3 regions of the Marinobacter sp. MBR-99 genome follow, and region 3 is predicted to be linked to each of the others. Evidence: predicted binding sites of a transcription regulator. Region 3 holds the regulator's gene; each other region holds the start of a gene.

The links. The regulator FliA, encoded in region 3, starts transcription of late flagellar genes. The targets are predictions, from matches to a motif close to CTAAAGTTTNNNNNNNNNNNGCCGNTAA.
Positions count from the first base shown of each region.
Region 1: ABIE59_RS03170 (methyl-accepting chemotaxis protein) is a predicted target of FliA. The motif match lies at 3,462-3,489, and genes of this name have one in related genera.
Region 2: fliD (flagellar filament capping protein FliD) is a predicted target of FliA. The motif match lies at 3,632-3,659, and genes of this name have one in related genera.

Region 1 is NZ_JBEPPY010000002.1:299,651-306,094, reverse strand. It holds gene ABIE59_RS03175 (efflux RND transporter permease subunit) at 1-1,742, shown strand, start outside; gene ABIE59_RS03170 (methyl-accepting chemotaxis protein) at 1,739-3,364, opposite strand; gene ABIE59_RS03165 (pseudouridine synthase) at 3,532-4,266, shown strand; gene ABIE59_RS03160 (sensor domain-containing diguanylate cyclase) at 4,413-6,281, shown strand; gene ABIE59_RS03155 (amidase) at 6,251-6,444, opposite strand, start outside.
Region 2 is NZ_JBEPPY010000026.1:53,670-60,113, reverse strand. It holds gene ABIE59_RS18360 (argininosuccinate synthase) at 1-868, opposite strand, end outside; gene ABIE59_RS18355 (substrate-binding periplasmic protein) at 944-1,711, opposite strand; gene fliS (flagellar export chaperone FliS) at 1,731-2,129, opposite strand; gene fliD (flagellar filament capping protein FliD) at 2,184-3,590, opposite strand; gene ABIE59_RS18340 (flagellar protein FlaG) at 3,791-4,225, opposite strand; gene ABIE59_RS18335 (flagellin domain-containing protein) at 4,306-5,151, opposite strand; gene ABIE59_RS18330 (flagellin) at 5,561-6,444, shown strand, end outside.
Region 3 is NZ_JBEPPY010000002.1:99,230-105,673, reverse strand. It holds gene flhA (flagellar biosynthesis protein FlhA) at 201-2,375, shown strand; gene flhF (flagellar biosynthesis GTPase FlhF) at 2,433-3,749, shown strand; gene ABIE59_RS02265 (MinD/ParA family protein) at 3,820-4,632, shown strand; gene ABIE59_RS02260 (RNA polymerase sigma factor FliA) at 4,665-5,408, shown strand; gene cheY (chemotaxis response regulator CheY) at 5,568-5,951, shown strand; gene ABIE59_RS02250 (protein phosphatase CheZ) at 5,972-6,444, shown strand, end outside.

The DNA.
Region 1 (6,444 bases), 200 kb from region 3:
TCTGGCCCGGGGTGGTGGGCGAGTTCATGAAGTTCCTGCCGATGACGGTGCTCATCTGCCTGATTGCCTCGCTGGCCATGGCTCTGGTGTTCCTGCCAGTGATGGGGGGTGTCAGTGGCGGCCGACGAGTTCACCAGGACGCCACTGACGGGCGGTTCATGATGACATACCGGAACATACTGGGTACCTTGCTGCGCCGCCCGGGGCTGACCCTGTTGGGCGCCTTGGTGGTGATTATTCTGATCTATGCCGCCTATGGCCGCTTTAACCACGGCGTTGAGTTTTTTCCAAGTGTTGAGCCGGATTCTGCTCAGGTGCAGGTGCGCGCCCGGGGCGATTTGTCTGTATGGGAGAGGGATGCCATTGTGCGGCAGGTGGAGCAGCGCCTGCAGAATATGCCAGAGGTAAAAGCCCTGTATGCGCGCTCGATGCTGGTTACCAGTAGCCAACTGGCACCGGACGTGATCGGGGTGTTGCAGTTCCAGTTCAACGACTGGTTTACCCGCCGCACCGCCACCGACATTCTGGAGGACTTTCGAGAGCGCACCCGGGATATACCAGGTATCGAGCTGGAGTTCCGCAAGCAGGAAGGTGGCCCGGCGGAGGGTAAGCCTGTAGAGCTGCTGGTCAGCAGCATGAACAGCGGTGAGCTGAACGGCTATGTGGATGAGATTCAACGGCAGATGCGCGCGTTGGGTGGCTTTGCCGATATTGAGGATGACCGCAGCCTTCCCGGCATTGAATGGCGCCTGCAGGTAGACCGGGAAGCGGCAGCCCGCTTCGGCACTGACGTTTTGAGTATAGGCAGTGCAGTACGCCTGGTTACCAACGGCCTGGTGCTGGCCACCTACCGGCCGGAAGATGTCAGGGATGAAGTCGACATTGCCGTGCGGGTGCCGAACAATTGGCGTGAGCTGGACCACCTTCAACGCCAGACCATCCACACTCCTCGTGGCCAGGTGCCATTGTCGGAATTTGTCAGCCTGGAACCGGGTGATAAAACCGGCTCCATTGTGCGGGTAGACGGCCAACGCACCATCACCATCAAATCCGACGTTGCTCCGGGCCGGCGCATGGATGAGGTCTTGCGCAGCCTGCAAGCAGAAATGCCAGAACCACCAGAGGGGGTAAGCGTTCGCTTCGCCGGGGAAAACGAAGACCAGCAACAGGCGGCCACCTTCCTGACCACGGCGTTTCTGGTGGCGGTGGGGCTGATGCTGCTGATACTGGTCACCCAGTTTAACTCCCTCTACCAGACTTTCCTGATCCTGTCGGCGATTGTACTGTCGACTGCCGGAGTGCTGCTGGGCCTGCTGTTTAACGGCCAGCCCTTCGGCGTGGTGATGGTGGGTATGGGGATCATTGCCCTGGCAGGCATCGTGGTGAACAACAACATCATCCTGATTGATACCTTCAACCAGATGAAGAAAGAGGGCAAGCCAGCCTACGAGGCAGCCCTGGAAACCGGTTGCCTGCGTTTGCGCCCGGTGCTGCTGACAGCCATCACCACCATTCTGGGTTTGACGCCGATGGTTCTGGGCGTCAACGTCAACCTGCTGGAACCGTCTCTCGGGTTGGGCGCCCCGTCAACGCAATGGTGGACACAGCTGTCCAGCGCTATCGCCGGCGGCCTTGCCTTTGCCACCTTGCTGACGTTGCTCCTTACTCCGGCATTGCTGGTGTTGGGTGACAAAGCCGGCCAGACCTTTTGCAGGCTGACCGGCCGCACTCAAAGCGACTAGTGACGGATACGATCGGCCAGTTCGCGGGCCCGGCTCGCCATGTCCTCAAGTTTCGGCACCGTGCGAAGGTTGTCTTCTGCGGCCCGATGCATGGCCTCGGCGGTTTCTGATACGTCGGTTACATTGCGATTGATGTCTTCACACACGCTGGTCTGTTGTTCTGCTGCCGTTGCGACCTGGGTGGTGGCATCGTTGATACTGGCCATCCTGCGGTTGATTTCCGCGAGAGTGCTGCGAACCGCTTCGACGGTTTCGTTGCTCTCTTGCGCCACTACCTCTGAAGCATGCATGTACTCGGTGGCATCCCGGGAGGCGTTGCTGATGGCTGCAATAATCTGGTCAATTTCGACAGTGGCTTCCTGGGTTTTGGCCGCAAGGTTGCGCACCTCGTCGGCCACCACGGCAAAGCCTCTGCCTGCCTCGCCAGCCCGAGCGGCTTCGATTGCGGCGTTCAGTGCCAACAGATTGGTCTGGTCGGCAATTTCACGGATGACCCGCATAACATCGCTCACTTTCTTGCCATCGTTTGCAAGCTGGTTGACAGTTTCTGTCGAGCTGCGAATCTGTTCGGTCAACCTATGCATACTTTCAACAGCCTTGTTGATCTGAGCATCGGCGGTGCCAGTCTCTTCCGAAGTCTGGCCCACCTCTGAGGCAACGGATGCGGCATGGCTTGCGACATCTTCGGCCGTAGCAGACATCTCATTCATGGCAGTGGCTATCTGTTCGATCCGCTGGTGGGCAATATCGGACTGGCTGGCGACGTTGTCGGCATTGGCGCGGATCAACTCGCCCGTCGTATGAAGTTGGGCCGCATTCTGGCTAAGCTGGGTGCCTGTATCGCTGAGGAACCCGTGCAGGTTGCGGGCGGCACCCGCCAGTTTGCCCAATTCGTCGGCACGCTGCATCGTCACCGGGTCAGACAGATCTCCTTTGCCCAGACGTGCTATCTGGGAGGTAAGCTTTTGTACCGGTCTCACGACGCTGGTAACGAGCATGACGATCAGTATGATCGTTCCAGCTACAATGGCAGCTATCAATAATGCTGACACGATCCAGCTGCGTTCGGTCACTGTTTTATTAAGGATAGAGGCCACGGCCAACCCATCTTCCCGGATATTCTGGACAGCTTCCTGAATAAGGCGGGCCGGTTCACGGTCAATACCCTGCACGGCGACATCGCCAGCGTTGGAATCAAAACCTGAGCGTGTAAACGCCTCAAAGCCTTGTCTGTAGGCCCGGCCCATCTCCTGGTGAGCCCGTTGAAACTCGGTCAACAGGGATTTGGCGCTGGCTGCTTCCATAGCAGGGATAAGGGATTCAAGCTGTGCCTGGATCGAAGCCTCTTGTTGGAGAAACCGTTGCCAGTACTTTTCACGCTGATCTGAATCTGCCCCTCGGATCAGCACGTTCTTCCACTCCTGAACCTGGGTTTTGAAATCCGAGAGTACGTCCTGGGCCTGGAGCGCCCGGACCATGTTGCTGCTGACCAGTTCATTGAAATCATCTTTGACTTTCAGGGAGAAGTTCAGGTAAGCCATCGCCACGGCAGCGACAGTCAGGTTCGTCGCCAGTATGATGACCAGGACGCGTCCCAGAATGCTTTTTGAGTACCAGTTCATGGTTAAGGTTCCGATTTCTGTGTTGGCTTATTCCAGATCATACGTTGCGGCGTTTTTATGGTTGTGGCGCTATAGATGTTGTTCTCACATAAATATTAGATCGGCTGGCAGAGCTGGAACATGAGATTTTCATACAAAAAAGAATGTGAACTTTTTGTTGCAGTATGATGACAGCTAACCCGTTAACTCTGCTCTACCGAGACGAGCAACTATTGGCTGTCCACAAACCCGCCGGTTTGCTGGTGCACCGAAGCCCCATAGACAAACACGAAACCGAGTTTGCCCTGCAATACGCCCGAGCGCTTAATGGCGGCGAGCATGTATACCCTGTGCATCGGCTGGACCGCCCCACCTCTGGTGTCTTGCTGTTTGCCAGAGATCCGGAGACCGCCCGTCTGATTGGTCAGGCCATGATGGCGGGCGAGGTGGAGAAAACGTATTTGGCCGTGGTCAGAGGGTGGGCGCCGGAATCCGGCGTGATTGATCATCCGCTGAAAGATGAGCCGGAAGACCGGCGTCTGCGTGGAACCGAACAGCCTGTGCGGGAAGCCCTCACTCACTACCGAAGGCTGGCGACCACTGAGATTCCGGTGGCCATCGAGCGCTATCCCTCCAGTCGGTACAGCCTGGTGGAGCTCTACCCGAAAACCGGCCGAAAGCACCAGTTGCGCCGCCACATGAAGCACATCAATCATCCCATCATTGGCGACGCCAACCATGGTCGTGGGCGCCATAACCGGTATTTTGCCGAGCGGTTTGGCGAGGGCAGGCTGATGCTGGCCGCTACCCGGCTGTCGTTAAGGCACCCGGTTACCGGTGAACCTCTCACACTGGTTTCGAGCCTGGAAGAGAGTTTTCTACGGGTGCTGGAAATTTTCCGTGACGACCAATTTAACATTTAATCAAAAGTGTTTGATTAATAACCGTTGTGTATCTTTTCTTGTCATTTTGCGTAAATTGGTAGTGTCTGCAGGCGCTACGCCCAGGCTTGGTGCATACTCGGTGACAAGCAAATAACTACACTAAACGCTTATAGCCGAGGCCCACTGTGCCAAGACTCTCGATACTGCTCATTCTTGCCCTCAGTCTTTTGCTGCCATCGTCAGTGCTGGCGGAGTCTGCAATCTGGGACAAGCATTCGAAGCGTCTGGAGCTGGCCCCGCATGTGGATTACTGGCTGGAGAGCGAGCCAATCTCTTTTGCTGAGGTGTCTCAGTTACCCGGGGAGGCCTGGACCGGCGGCAGTAGTGAGGGCGCTAACTTCGGCTACGGCAATGACGTGTATTGGTTCCGTTTCCGGGTGACCAACGTGACCGGCGTTGAAGCCGTCAATTTCCTGGAAATTGGTTACCCGGTATTGGACCATATCGAGGTCTACCTACCCGACACTCAGGAACCTCTGCTTCTGGGCGACAAACGTTCCTTTTATGATCGTCCCATCCACCACCGCAATTTTGTTGTGCCGTTGCTGTTGCCCTCTGACGAGACGGTTACGGTATACCTCCGTGTGGACACCACCAGCTCCATGCAGGTGCCGCTGACACTCTGGGAGCGGGATGCGTTTTATGCGGCAGACCAGGGCCGGAGCATGCTCGAAGGAATGTACTACGGCATTGTCCTGGTGATGATCCTGTACAACCTGTTTGTATTCATGGCCGTCGGCGAGCGAAGTTTTCTCTATTATGTTGGCTACATCACTTCCATGCCCCTGTTTCTGGCCAGCCTTCATGGGGTTGGTTTCCAGTACCTTTGGCCGGAGGGCACCTGGTGGAATGACCAGTCCATCATTGTGTTTCTGAATCTGGTCATCGTGTTTGGTGGGGCCTTCAGCATCCGCTTTATCAGCGTTACTCGGGAGAATCACCCCTGGCTGAACCGGTGGACCATGGCGATGATTCTGGTCGCTGGCCTGATGGCGGGGGCAGGCCTGTTTGTTCCCTACAAGCACATGATTCTGCCCACCATTCTGATCGCTGCGGTGGGCTGTTCGACCATGCTGGTGCTTAGCGTGGTGCGTTGGATCAAGAGAGATCCGGCGGCTCGCTATTACACCGTTGCCTGGGTGTTCATGCTGTCTGGGGGAATTGTACTGGCCCTGAACAAGTTCACTTTCCTGCCGCGCAACCTGCTGACAGAGAATGCCACTCAGGTGGGCTCGGCACTCGGTGTAATCCTTCTCTCACTGGCCCTGGCAGACCGCCTGAACCGGGAGAAGAAGCGTTCGTTTGCCGCGCAGCAGAGGCTCCTGAGGGAAGAGCGGAAGGCCCGGCTGGCGCAGGAGAAGTCCCTGCGGGTGCAGCAGGAGGCTAACGCCATGCTGGAGGAGCGGGTGCAGGAGCGCACTCGGGATCTGGAGGCCCTGAACGAGCAATTGCTGGAACTGAATGCCACAGACCCGCTAACCGGCCTGAAGAATCGTGGTCATTTCGACAAGGCGTTCCAGTCTTCAGTAGTTCACGCCTACCGGTTTGAGGAGGTGGTGTCGCTGCTGGTGCTGGATATCGATCACTTCAAGAAATTCAACGATACCTACGGCCACCTGGTCGGTGATGATTGTCTGAAAATGGTGGCCCAGTGCATCAAACGTCACGTGACGCGGCCACAGGATCTCGCTGCCCGCTACGGTGGGGAAGAGTTCGTGGTACTGCTTCCGGATACCCCTGGCGCGGGAGCAGAGCGCGTAGCGGAGCGGATTCGGCAGGAAATCGAAAAAACCGCCTTCCGGGTGTCTGGTGAAATACTCCATCTGACCGTCAGCATTGGTGTGTGCAGTGTGTCGCCGTCCCGTGCCGACGCCACCAAGGAAATCTTTTCCTGTGCCGATGAGGCGCTCTATGAAGCCAAGGGGCAGGGAAGAAATCAGGTTGTGGCCAACCGGCACAGGGGTCAGGACATCAGCGCCACATCGCCCGCATAGTGCTTATCGCTCAGATGCGAGATGAGAGGTAGCCGATGGTCCGCTTCAAGCGCGTAGGCCAGTTCCAGCAGAGTGCGCTCGTCACCATGGCGTGCCATAAACTGGACGGAAATGGGCAGGCCTGCCTCCGTGAGTGCCATGGGTACGGAGATGGCCGGCGCCC
Region 2 (6,444 bases), on a different contig from region 3:
TGGCGCGATGGGCGCGCAGCATGATGGTGCCGCCCGGGGTTTCGTAGCAGCCACGGGATTTCATGCCCACGTAGCGGTTCTCTACGATGTCGAGGCGGCCTATACCGTTGGCACCAGCTACCTTGTTCAGGGTTTCCAGCACTTCGTGGGGCTTCATTTCCTGGCCATCAACGGCAACAATGTCGCCCTTCTTGTAGGTCAGCTCCACGTAAGTCGGCTTGTCTGGCGCGGCTTCTGGAGACACGCTCCAACGCCACATATCTTCCTCGGCTTCCGCCCAGGGATCTTCCAGGTTCATGCCTTCGTAGGAAATGTGCAGCAGGTTGGCATCCATGGAGTATGGGCTCTTGCCCTTCTTCATTTCCACCGGAATGTTGCGTTCTTCGCAGTACTGCAGCAGCTTCTCGCGGGAGTTCAGATCCCACTCACGCCAGGGGGCAATAACTTTAACTCCCGGCTTCAGCGCGTAGGCGCCCAGCTCGAAACGTACCTGATCGTTGCCCTTCCCGGTCGCGCCGTGGGAAATCGCATCAGCGCCGGTTTCGTTGGCAATGTCGATCAAACGCTTGGCAATCAGCGGGCGGGCAATGGAGGTACCCAGCAGGTACTCGCCCTCATAGATGGTATTGGCGCGGAACATCGGGAACACGTAGTCGCGCACAAACTCTTCGCGCAGGTCTTCAATGTAGATTTCCTTGACGCCCAACGCTTCAGCCTTGGCGCGCGCCGGCTCAACTTCCTCGCCTTGGCCGATGTCGGCGGTGAAGGTCACCACCTCGCAGTTATAGGTATCCTGCAACCACCGAACGATCACGGAAGTATCCAGGCCACCGGAATAAGCCAGCACCACCTTTTTGATATCAGACATGCCCTTGCTCCAGACTGAACAGAATGGATGTATTGAAAAGAAGCTGCGTATTGTACGGGAGTGCGGGGGGAATGGCTATTGGGCGGAAGAAGTCTGGAAAATGCGCTCCAGCTCGCCATTTTCACGCATGTGTTGCAGCGCTTCTTTGAACAGACGAGCGTGCTCCGGGTTGCCGCTACTGGGCGACATGTACAGCCGGGCTTTTTGGCCTTTTACATGTTCCTGCAGACGGAACTCTTCCTCGGGAAAGTCGTAAGCATCTATCGTCGTCGCGATGTTGTGATCACTTGCCAGCACTGCGGAAATCCGACCCAGCAACACCATATCGATGGCTTGGCGGATATTATAAACCGGCACTTTCAGCACCGCCTCATCAGCCTTAAACGCCTCACCCAGATAGGTACCCCGCACATAGCCGACCCGCTTGCTGGCAAGGCCCTCCAGGGTGAGAGGAAAATCAGTGTCACGCATGGCCATCAGCATCAAATTAAGCTGAAGCACGGTATCAACAGGAATAGTGTTCTCATCCAGGTCTGGGCTTTGAAACAGAAAGGCAAATTCCGCACGCCCTCTCGTAACGTCCAGGATAACCCGCCGCAAGGGCAGCAACTGCGCACGGATAGCCACACCGGACAGCTCCGATAACCGATCGGTCAGCTCGATCAGACTACCCTGTAAATGACCGTTATCGTCCTGAAATCCCCAGGGCCAAACATCAGGAATGGCAAAAAGGGCTGCGGTGTCAGCTGAGCTGCCCCGGCCCGATGGAACCGCTTCGTCACCGGCCTTGGCATGGGTGACAACAACAAGCAGGGCCAGAATAAGGCCCCGTAACAATACCATAAACTTAACCAACTCCGGCTCAGACCGCCTGCTGCTGGCTAACCACCTCGTCGCGAATGCCATCCCAGCCGTCTTTCACAGAGCGCAGCAGGTTCAGCACTTCATCCAGCTTGGCAACGTCATTCTTGGCACTGGCTTCCAGCAAGGTGCGTTCCATGTAGTCGTACAGGGCTTCGAGACGCGTAGCCAGCTCCCCGCCTTTTTCGAAATCCAGGAACGAACGCAAACCACCAAGAATTTCAATAGCCTTGTTAAGCAACTGAGCCTTGCCCGCGTAATCCTTGGCTTGCATTTTCGCCTTCGCCATGTTGATCCGCTCAATCGCCCCGTTATACAGCAACTGAATCAGCTTGTGCGGGTCCGCATCGGTGATGCTGGTTTGAGTATTGATACGTTGGTACGCTTGTAAACCGTTCATAAATTACCTCGTGTAACCGAAATACCAGCATGCTGCTAGTTGGCAATACAACCTTTACTGACCACTCGGCGGCCGCGGTGCAATCGCCGCCAACTGTTGGGTGATGTAATCTCCGGTGCTCTGAATCTGCGCAATCAGCGAATCCGCAGCAGAGAACTGTTTCACCAAACGCTCTTCATAGGCCGCAATTCTCATATCCAGGCGATCGCGCTGATCCTGAATATCCCTCAAAGCCCGATTCAGACCCTCAGTCCTGCTGGAAAGCGCACCATCGCTAGCGAGAAATCCGGTAACCGTATCGACCATGCGCTCTGCAATACCACTAGTGGTATCGGTTTCAGCGAACAGTGCTGTCATGGCCTGGGGGTTTGCCTCCAGCTGCTCTTTAAATTTTGCAGAATCGAACTCCAACTTACCGGTACTAGGCTGAGTCTTGATGCCTACATCACCCAACATGCGAATGGGAGAGTCTTCAAGACCTTCCGGAATCGTTGTAATCAAACCGCGAAGCTGGCTCTGGATGCTGCGAACAGTTGAGTCTCCAGTCAGCACTCCACCCTTGCCAGAATCGGCATCAAAGCGGGAAAGCCGGTTAATCTCATCCTGCAAGGCATTGAACTTATCAACAAACTCCTGCACCCGACCTGCAACCGCATCAGGATCCTGAGCAATCTTGACCGTAGACGTGCCGGTGGCGAACAAGTCAAAGGTTACACCATCCACCACTCCATCGACGGTATTGCTGGAGCGTATTACCTCAATACCGTTAATTTCCAGGCGCGCATCCTTCGCAGCCACCGTCTCCGTCATATTGGACGTTACACCATCAAAGGCGAACTGAGACAGGCCGGTATTGTCCGTGTTATTGCCATCATCATCCGTTACGGAGATCTGAATCGCGTTATCAAGACCAGACTCATCCGCCGACAAAACAAGGCGAAAGCCGGAACCTGTGTCCACAACACCAGCCGACACTCCGGCATTCGAATCGTTAATCGCTTTCGCCAGACCATCCAGTGTGTTGTTGGTTTCATCAACGGTAATGGCCGTTTCCACCCCGCCCACGTTAAAGGTCAAGGTTCCACTGCCCACCTGGGTGCTATTTCGATCAGCAAAGGTGCCAGACGCCAGCGATTGCGCCTGCGCAAGTTCCTTTACATCCAGACTGTAAGAACCACGGCTCACTTTGGATGGGTCTGCAGTAACGCCGGCAACGCTCTCATTAGAAGAAGACGCGGTAAAGGCACGAAGCCCCTCAGGTTTGCTTAGAGCCTCCATGGGCGAACGCAGCGCTTCAATCGCACTCCGGATTCGGCCAAAGGCAGAAATCTTGGCCTCGGCTTGCGACTGCTTTTGATCCAGCCGAAGCTTTGCCGGGGCACGCTCTGCCTGAACGAGCTGGTTGAGCAGGTCATTGGTAAAAATACCAGACCCCACACCCAACGATGATATACCTGCCATAAGCGCCTCCTGAAAGGCTGATTAACTAACCGCTAAACCGTTTATCGGCTGAAAGCGGCAAAACTTTGCCCTAAACGGCAAAATCTCTGTAAAAAAATGTAACCCTGAAAACCATAAGCGCAAACACCGCCGGACCCAACTCAGGGTGCGGCGGTGCTGAACAGCCATTGCTTGCGCAGCAAGCCCGACCAAACAAAAAATCAGACTTTCACGCTAAACAACGTCAGCGGTTCGTCCTGCTGCAATTTTTCTGCCAACCTCAACGCCACTTCATCAGGAATCTGGCGGATAACCTCCTGGGTTTGTTGATCGACCACACGAACGATGGTCTGGCCCAAGTCGTTATCAATCTCGAACTGCAAATCCCGCTGAACGTTCTGTGCGTAGTCGTTCAGCCTTGAAACTGCATCGTCCAGAGACTCCCGTTGCTCGGCTGCCTGCTCCTTCAGTCTAGCAGAAGCAGAGGCGGCTTGAACCGCCGAAGCATTTGCAACGGATGCCGGCTTACCTGATGGAGAAGCTTGAGCGGAGACATTGCTGCCTTCGTTCCGAGGTGACGCGGTAGCCCGAGCCGGAGCCTGCTCACTGGAGCGTACCAGCTTCAAGTCCGGGCTGTTCAGGTTCACGTCATTCATAGCTTTACCTCGCTATCCTCTAACGGCGGTAAACCGGCCTTCCTTGTATGAGAGACCGGTTACTCACCGTGCTATCCCTGTTACTGCAGGAGGGACAGAACCTGGTTAGGACGAGCATTCGCCTGAGCCAGAACGGAAATGCCGGCCTGCTGGAGAACGTTAGACTTGGCCAGTTTTGCGGTCTCGGCGGCGAAGTCGGCGTCGAGGATTCGGCTGTTGGAGGCGCTCAGGTTCTCAATACTGCTGCTAAGATTTGCAATGGTAGACTCAAACCTGTTCTGTTTTGCACCCAGCTCGGCGCGGAATTCATTTACACTTGTCAGGGCCGCATCCAAAGTACCTAATGCCGTAGTAGCAGCTGAGCCGTCAGTACCAGTAACATCTACCGAAACGGTGGTTGCATCAGACGCCAGACTAAGCCCTACCGCAGTCATGTCAGAACTCAAATCAATCGCAATAACTTCGCTGGCGTTCGCACCTACCTGAAAATCAGTAGATCCTAAACTTCCATCCAACACGTTAAGACCATTAAATGTCGTCTGGTCTGCAATTCGTTGAATCTCAAATACTCGCTCATCAACCTCGGCCTGAATTGCACCTCTATCTGTCTCACTGTTCGTTCCGTTCGCTGCTTGAACAGCCAGTTCCCGAATACGCTGAAGGTTATTGGTAATCTCATCCAAGGCACCCTCTGCAGTTTGCGCCAGAGAGATGCCGTCGTTAGCGTTCCGCTGGGCAACAGTAAGGCCGCGAATTTGGGCGTCAAAGCGAGTGGAAATAGCAAGACCCGCCGCATCGTCTTTGGCTGAGTTGATTCGCAGGCCTGAGGACAAGCGCTGCAACGCCTCGTTACTGAGACTCTGAGATTTACCCAGTTGGTTTTGAGCGCTGATTGAAGCTACGTTAGTATTAATACCGAGAGCCATAATGCTTCCCCTTCGACAGATGTCGTTATTTCATGGAAAAGGTCTGGCGCCCGTTTCTGAGTTGGTAGCGCCGCCCTGTTATTCCACTTAACGGCACCACATTGCGATGCTTTAGGAAAAATTCAGCCAATTTTGTAAAGTAATGTAAAAGATCAATCGACCCCCTCAAGATGCTCAAAAAAGCGGCAAAGCGATTCCGCTCAGAATTGGCAGATTACCGTCACCACAATCAGCACCCCCGCCAACCAGAATAAGAACACCGTTTAATTTCAAATACCTAAAACAAATAACCGCATATTGGCACGCCCTTCGCTTATGCCTTCGCACAACGGCAACATAACGAATTTCTGCCGGTGGAGATGCAAGTTGAAACATCTTTACCCGGCACTTCTGAGCAGGGAGAATCGATATGCCTCAGGTCATAAACACTAACATTGCCTCGCTGAACGCACAGCGTAACTTGAATTCATCACAGGGCCAGGCCAACGTGGCTCTGCAGCGGCTGTCTTCTGGCTTACGCATCAACTCGGCCAAAGACGATGCGGCGGGCCTGGCGATTTCCACACGGTTTGAGTCCCAGATTTCCGGTCTGAATGTGGCTCAGCGGAACGCTAACGACGGCATCTCCCTGGCTCAAACCACTGAAGGCGCACTCAACGAAGTGGTTTCCAACCTTCAGCGTATTCGTGAACTGTCAATCCAGTCTGCTAACGCGACCAACAGCGAATCAGATCGCGAAGCGCTGGATGCTGAAGTGCAGCAACGTATCGCTGAAATCAGCCGAATTTCGAATCAAACCAACTTTAACGGTTTGAAAGTGCTTGATGGTAGCTTTGGCATTGCCTCTTTCCAGGTAGGAGCCAACTCTGGCGATACCATCAGCGTTAACCTGACGGAAGGCACCCGGGCAAGTGACATTGGGGCGATTGCAACTGCCAATGCACTGAATGTTGATTTTGACGATGGAGATAACACCGTCGTCGACGGCGACACCCTTACAGTGACAGTGGGTGATGGAGATCCTCAAACCATTACCTTTACCGGAAACGAAGAAAGCATCTCCGATGTGGTCGAGACCATCAACAGCCAACTCAAAGGCGCATCTGCTATCATCAATGCTGACGGTGACGGCATTGAGTTAAAGTCAGACCAAGCACTCAGTGGCATCGCCTTTAACACAACGAACACTGACACCGCACTGACTCTTGATGAGACCGAAGCAGCCTTGGCAGACAGCCTCGAGAACGTTTCCGTGGCCACCGTTAACGGAGCCAACGACGCCATCTGGCGTGT
Region 3 (6,444 bases):
TCGGGCTTGGATTCGGATGCAATAAATGGCGCAAGGATACCGTATCTGGGCGCCTGCGTCAGGCGCTGGTCGTGCTGTAGATATCAAAAATTGTAAGGCCTGGTACGGTTCTTGCGATAACTCTCCCAGATTGGCGCGCCGCGTCAGATTTTCGACCCTGACAGTTCCGGAAAGCACGGCAGAGCGGAGAAGTATCCAGCATGGACAGAGCGTTAGTTCTGAGTAACGTCAAAACCCTGACGCGGGGCAGTATCGGTATTCCGCTGATGCTGATGGGCTTGTTGGGTATGATGATCCTGCCCATGCCGGCCTTCCTGCTGGATGTGTTCTTTACCTTCAACATCACTTTGTCCATCGTCATCCTGCTGGTGTGTGTGTACGCGCTTCGGCCCATGGAGTTTGCGTCGTTCCCGACGGTACTGCTGGTTGCCACGCTCCTGCGTCTGGGGTTGAACGTGGCCTCTACCCGGATTGTCCTGCTCAACGGTCACGAAGGTGGCGATGCCGCCGGTAAGGTGATCGAATCGTTCGGTGAGGTACTGATCGGCGGTAACTACGCCGTTGGTCTGGTGGTGTTTGCCATCCTGATGATCATCAACTTCCTGGTAGTGACCAAGGGCGCCGGCCGGGTGTCGGAAGTCAGTGCCCGCTTTACCCTGGACGCCATGCCCGGCAAACAGATGGCCATTGATGCGGATTTGAACGCGGGCCTGATCAACCAGGACGAGGCCAAAAGCCGCCGTTCGGAGATTGCCCAGGAAGCGGATTTCTATGGGTCCATGGATGGTGCGTCCAAGTTTGTGAAGGGCGATGCCATTGCGGGGTTGCTGATTCTTGCGATCAATATCATCGGTGGTATCTCGATCGGCATGCTCCAGCATGGCCTGGACTTTGGCCTGGCGATGCAGCGGTACGCGCTGCTGACCATCGGTGACGGCCTGGTTGCCCAGATTCCATCACTGTTGCTGTCTACTTCCGCTGCCATCATGGTAACGCGGGTAACGGCCAGCCAGGACATGGGCGGGCAGATCATTCATCAGATGTTCAACGCGCCGAAGGCCATCGGTATTGCCGCCGTCATCCTGATTATCCTGGGCCTGATTCCGGGCATGCCCCATGTTGCTTTCCTTGGATTGGGCAGCCTTGCGGCCGGTGCGGCCTGGCTGATCTGGAAAAAGCAAAGCCAGACTGTGGAAGAAGAGGGCGTTTACGCCGGTCGTGGCGGCATGGCTGGTGGAGCGCCCCGTGCCGGTGGCGAGGTGGTTCAGGATCGGTCCGGCGCAGAAGGACAGGCGCTGCCGGCGCCCGGTGAAACCCGGGAGCTGGGCTGGGATGATGTGGCGACCGTTGACATCGTTGGTCTGGAAGTGGGCTACCGGCTGATTCCTCTGGTCGATAAATCCCAGGGCGGGCAGCTGCTCAGTCGCATCAAGGGGGTTCGCAAAAAACTGTCTCAGGATCTGGGTTTCCTGATGCCGTCAGTGCACATTCGGGACAATCTGGACCTGATGCCGAACGTCTATCGCATTACCCTGATGGGTGTGACCATTGCCGAGGCGGAGATTCACCCGGAACGTGAGCTGGCCATTGATCCGGGCCAGGTGTTCGGCAAGGTGGAAGGCATTGCCGGCAAAGACCCGGCCTTCGGCCTGGATGCCATCTGGATTGAGCCTGACAAGAAAGACCAGGCCCAGACTCTGGGCTACACCGTGGTGGATGCCAGCACGGTGGTGGCTACCCACCTTAACCAGATTCTGCAAAAGCACGCCCATGAACTTATCGGCCATGAAGAGGCCCAGAAGTGGCTGGACCAGTTGGAGAAAATGGCTCCGAAACTGGCTGAGGAGCTGGTGCCTACGACGATCTCCGTGAGCGTCCTGTTGCGGGTGCTTCAGAATCTGCTCCGGGAAGAAGTGCCGGTCAGGGATATGCGCTCCATTGCCGAAGCCATCGTTAACGTCCACCCCAGAAGCCAGGACCCGAAACTGTTGACCACCCTGGCTCGGCAGGCGTTGCGCCGAATGATCGTTCAAAGCATCTGTGGCAACGACACCGAGATACCGGTGATCACTCTGGATCCAGACCTGGAACAGTTGTTGCTTAAGTCAGTACAACAGAGTCAACAATCCGGCGGACAGGACGATATTGGCCTGGTGCTTGAGCCCAATATGGTGGAAAAGCTGCAGCGGTCCCTTCAGGACAGTGTTCAGCGCCAGGAAATGCTGGGCAAGCCGGCGATTCTTCTGGTTTCCGGGCCCTTGCGGCCAGTGCTGGCAAAGTTTGCCAGTTATGGGGTAGAGCGTTTGCATGTGCTCTCGTACCAGGAAATTCCGGATAACAAACAGATCACGATAGTCGCCTCTGTTGGTCAGTAAGGCCGGCAGGGCAAGGCGAACACCCGATTCGGGCACGCCGGTGGAGGATGAAGCGCTATGAAAGTACAACGGTTTTTTGCAAAGACCATGGCCGAAGCCCTGAAACAGGTCAGTCATGAGATGGGACCGGATGCCGTTATTTTGTCCAATCGCCGGGTGGACGGAGGCGTCGAAATTGTGACGGCCCTGGACTATGACGAAAATATGGCACGCCAGCGCCTTGGCGAGAAAGCGGCACAGGCCACCAACGGCTCGCGCCTGGCGGAGCTGCAGGCAGACCAGCATCGTCGGCTGGAAGAAGAGTTGAACCGATCACGCAGTCGCATTCGCGAAGTGCGGGAGAAGCGGGCGGGTGTCGGCGCGGAATATGATCGTGCACTGGCTGACGATCGGCCGGCTGCCGACTGGTCAGGTGAGTTGGCCGGCGGGTCGACCTCGGTGGGCAATGCAGGTGGCCGGCCAGCGGCGGGCTACTCGGATGAGTTGGCGAGCATGAGAGCGGAAATCAACTCCCTGAGAGAGATGGTCAGCGGCCGTACCTCGGTAACCGAGAATCCTGCAGTCGCGGCATCCAATGCAGTTCAGCAGAGGCTTGCCGAGCGGCTGCAGGAATTTGGTCTGGGCGCGGAGCTGGCAACCTCTCTGTCCCGTCAGCATCGTGCCGGCAGGTTGGAAGACGGTTGGAAGCAATCCCTGAAGATGCTGGCCACCGGCGTGCGTACCGCTCGGGAAGACTGGCTTGAGGCCGGCGGCGTCTATGCGCTGGTGGGGCCAACCGGGTCTGGGAAGACCACCACCATTGGCAAGCTGGCAGCCCAATATGTACTGGAGCATGGGCCGGATTCCCTGGCGTTGGTCACCACCGATCGCTACCGGGTGGCAGCCCATGAACAGCTATTCGTGTTTGGCCGTATTCTCAATGTGCCGGTCCGGGTTGTGGACGAGAGTCATTCCCTGGATGACATTCTGGACGAATTGTCAGATCGGCACCTGGTTCTGATTGATACCGCCGGGCTGACCAGCTCGGATCGCGGTTATCAGGAACAGCTGGCGGAGTTGGCCCGGAGCGATCACAATATCCGTACCCATCTGGTCGTGTCTGCCACCAGCCAGCCGCGCATCATGAAATCCGTGTGGCATTGCTATAAGATGGCAAACCTTGCAGGCTGCGTCATGACCAAGATTGACGAAGCGCTGACACTGGGTGAGTCTTTGGGCTTTGTCATGGAAACCGGCCTGCCAGTGGCGTGGTATACCGATGGCCAGAAGATTCCCGAAGACCTGCACCGGGCAGAGGCCATTCCTCTGGTGCGGTTGGGCGTAGAACGCCTGAAAACAATGCAGCACGGCCAGGCCGTTGCAGAAGGGGCCTGAGGCCCGGTGGTACAGCCGGTGCGCTGCCGTTTGTGCCCACACAAGAACGCAGTAAGAGACTGATAACAGTATGAGCAGACCACATCCGGTTCAGGTGATTGCGGTTACCGGCGGCAAGGGCGGTGTCGGCAAGAGTAATGTGTCCGTCAACCTCGGTATCGCGCTGGCCCAGAAAGGCCGGCGGGTGGTGTTGCTGGATGCAGACCTTGGCCTTGCCAATATCGACGTGCTGTTGGGCATTACCGCCAATCGCAATCTGCAGGATGTGCTCAGTGGCGAGTGCGACCTCAAGGACGTTCTGGTCAACGGCCCGGGTGGTATCAAGATTGTTCCCGCATCGTCCGGCACCCAGCGTATGACCCAGTTGAGCCCGATGGAACATGCGGGGCTGATCAACGCCTTCAGCGAGCTGGGTGACCAGATTGATGTGCTGATTGTTGACACCGCAGCCGGTATTTCCGAGTCCGTCGTCAGTTTCCTGCGGGCCTCCCAGGAATTGCTGCTGGTGGTGTGCGATGAGCCTACCTCGATTACCGACGCCTATGCCCTGATCAAGCTGATGAATCGCGACTACGGTACCAACCGTTTCCGTATTCTGGCGAATCAGGTGCGAAATGAGCAGGAAGGTCGGCATCTGTATGAAAAACTGACCCGTGTCACCGAGCGTTTCCTTGATGTAGCACTACAATATGTAGGTATCGTGCCTTACGACGAAGCCGTCAAAAAAGCCGTTCAGCGGCAGCGGGCCGTTCTGGATGCCTATCCACGGGCCAAGGCGTCGCTGGCGATCCGTGCCCTGGCAGAGAAAGTGGACAGCTGGCCGCTGCCATCATCGCCAAGAGGGCATCTGGAGTTTTTCGTGGAGCGGCTCGTCGAAGTCTGATCTGAATCCAGTCCTACAAGAAAATCGGATACATGACATTGGCGAAAAACCTGGGAATCTACCATCAGGCTGGCGCAAAAGGCCCCTCTCAGCTGATTGAGGAGCATGCGCCGCTGGTCAAGAAAATCGCCCTACACTTGATGGCCCGTTTGCCGGCCTCGGTTCAGCTTGAAGATCTTATGCAGGCGGGCATGATCGGCCTGCTGGAAGCTGCGCAACGCTATTCCACCGGCAAGGGTGCCACCTTTGAAACCTACGCAGGTATTCGTATCCGCGGTGCCATGGTGGATGAAATCCGCAAGGGCGACTGGGTTCCCCGCTCCGTTCACCGTAATGCCCGCCGTATCGCGGCAGCCATCAAGACGGTTGAAGACCGCACCGGGCGCGAGGCCCAGGATGTTGATGTTGCCGAAGAGCTGGGCATTGACCTGTCGGAATATCATGCCTCCCTGGCAGACGCCAACAGTGGCCGACTTTTTAGCCTTGATGAGCTCAATGAATCCGGGGAGCTGCCGATAGAAGAAACAGAGGCCAGCGATAATCCCCTGGATGGCATTGCATCAAATGCATTCCAGAAAAGCCTGGCAGAGGCAATTGAGGAGCTTCCTGAGCGAGAAAAGCTGGTGTTGAGCCTCTACTACCAGGAAGAGCTCAACCTGAAGGAAATTGGCGCGGTGCTTGGCGTCAGCGAGAGCCGGGTCAGCCAGATTCATAGCCAGGCGGCCCTTCGTCTCAGGGGACGGTTGTCCGATTGGCGGGAAGACGAGCCAGAATAAACCGGGCCGGCGCTGACCGCGCGGCGCGTAACTGTGTAGATTTTGGTAACCGGCGCTTTACAACGCGGCCAAACAACACACAATAAGCGGTTAAAGCAGCGGCCTGCTAGACTTTCAAAAGGCTTAATGAAATCCGGGTGTTACTGACTGGAGGTCCCATTGGACAAAAACATGAAAATTCTCATTGTGGATGACTTTTCCACAATGCGGCGAATCATCAAGAATCTGCTGCGCGATCTTGGCTTCACCAATACGGATGAAGCGGACGATGGCAACACTGCCTTGCCCATGCTCAGGAGCGGCAAGTACGACTTCCTGGTGACCGACTGGAACATGCCAGGCATGTCGGGTTTTGATCTGCTCAAGGCGGTGCGGGCAGACGAGAACCTGAAGAACCTGCCGGTGCTGATGGTAACTGCGGAGGCCAAGCGTGACCAGATTGTGGCGGCGGCCCAGGCCGGCGTTAACGGGTACGTCGTCAAACCCTTTACCGCTGCCGTTCTCAAGGAAAAGATTGAGAAGATCTTCGAGCGAATCCAGTAACCAGAGGTCGGATGGCTGTCATGACTGACAAGAACGAGAACCATCAGGGCCTCGACCCGGAGGTAACCGAAAAGCTCCAGCAGCAGAGTTCGGAGTTGGCCGAATGTATCAGTTCCGGTAACTACGCCCGGGCAATGTCGGTGATCAACGAGCTAAGTGAAGTTCGCGACCAGAGCCTCTATCGGGAAGTGGGGCGGTTGACCCGGAGCCTGCACGAGGCTATCCGGAATTTTCAGATAGACGCCCGCAGTGCCGAGCAGAAAGAAGCCTTGTCCAAGATGTCCGATGCCTCGGATCGGCTGGCCTACGTTGTCCAGATGACCAGCCAGGCGGCCAATCGCACCATGGACCTGGTCGAAGAAAGCATGCCGGTGGCGCACACCATGCGCGACGAAGCGACCGCCCTGCGAGACGAATGGCAGCGGTTGCGCCGTCGGGAAATGGAGCCGGCAGAATTCCGGGAACTGTACGGCCGCATTGATCGCTTCTTTGC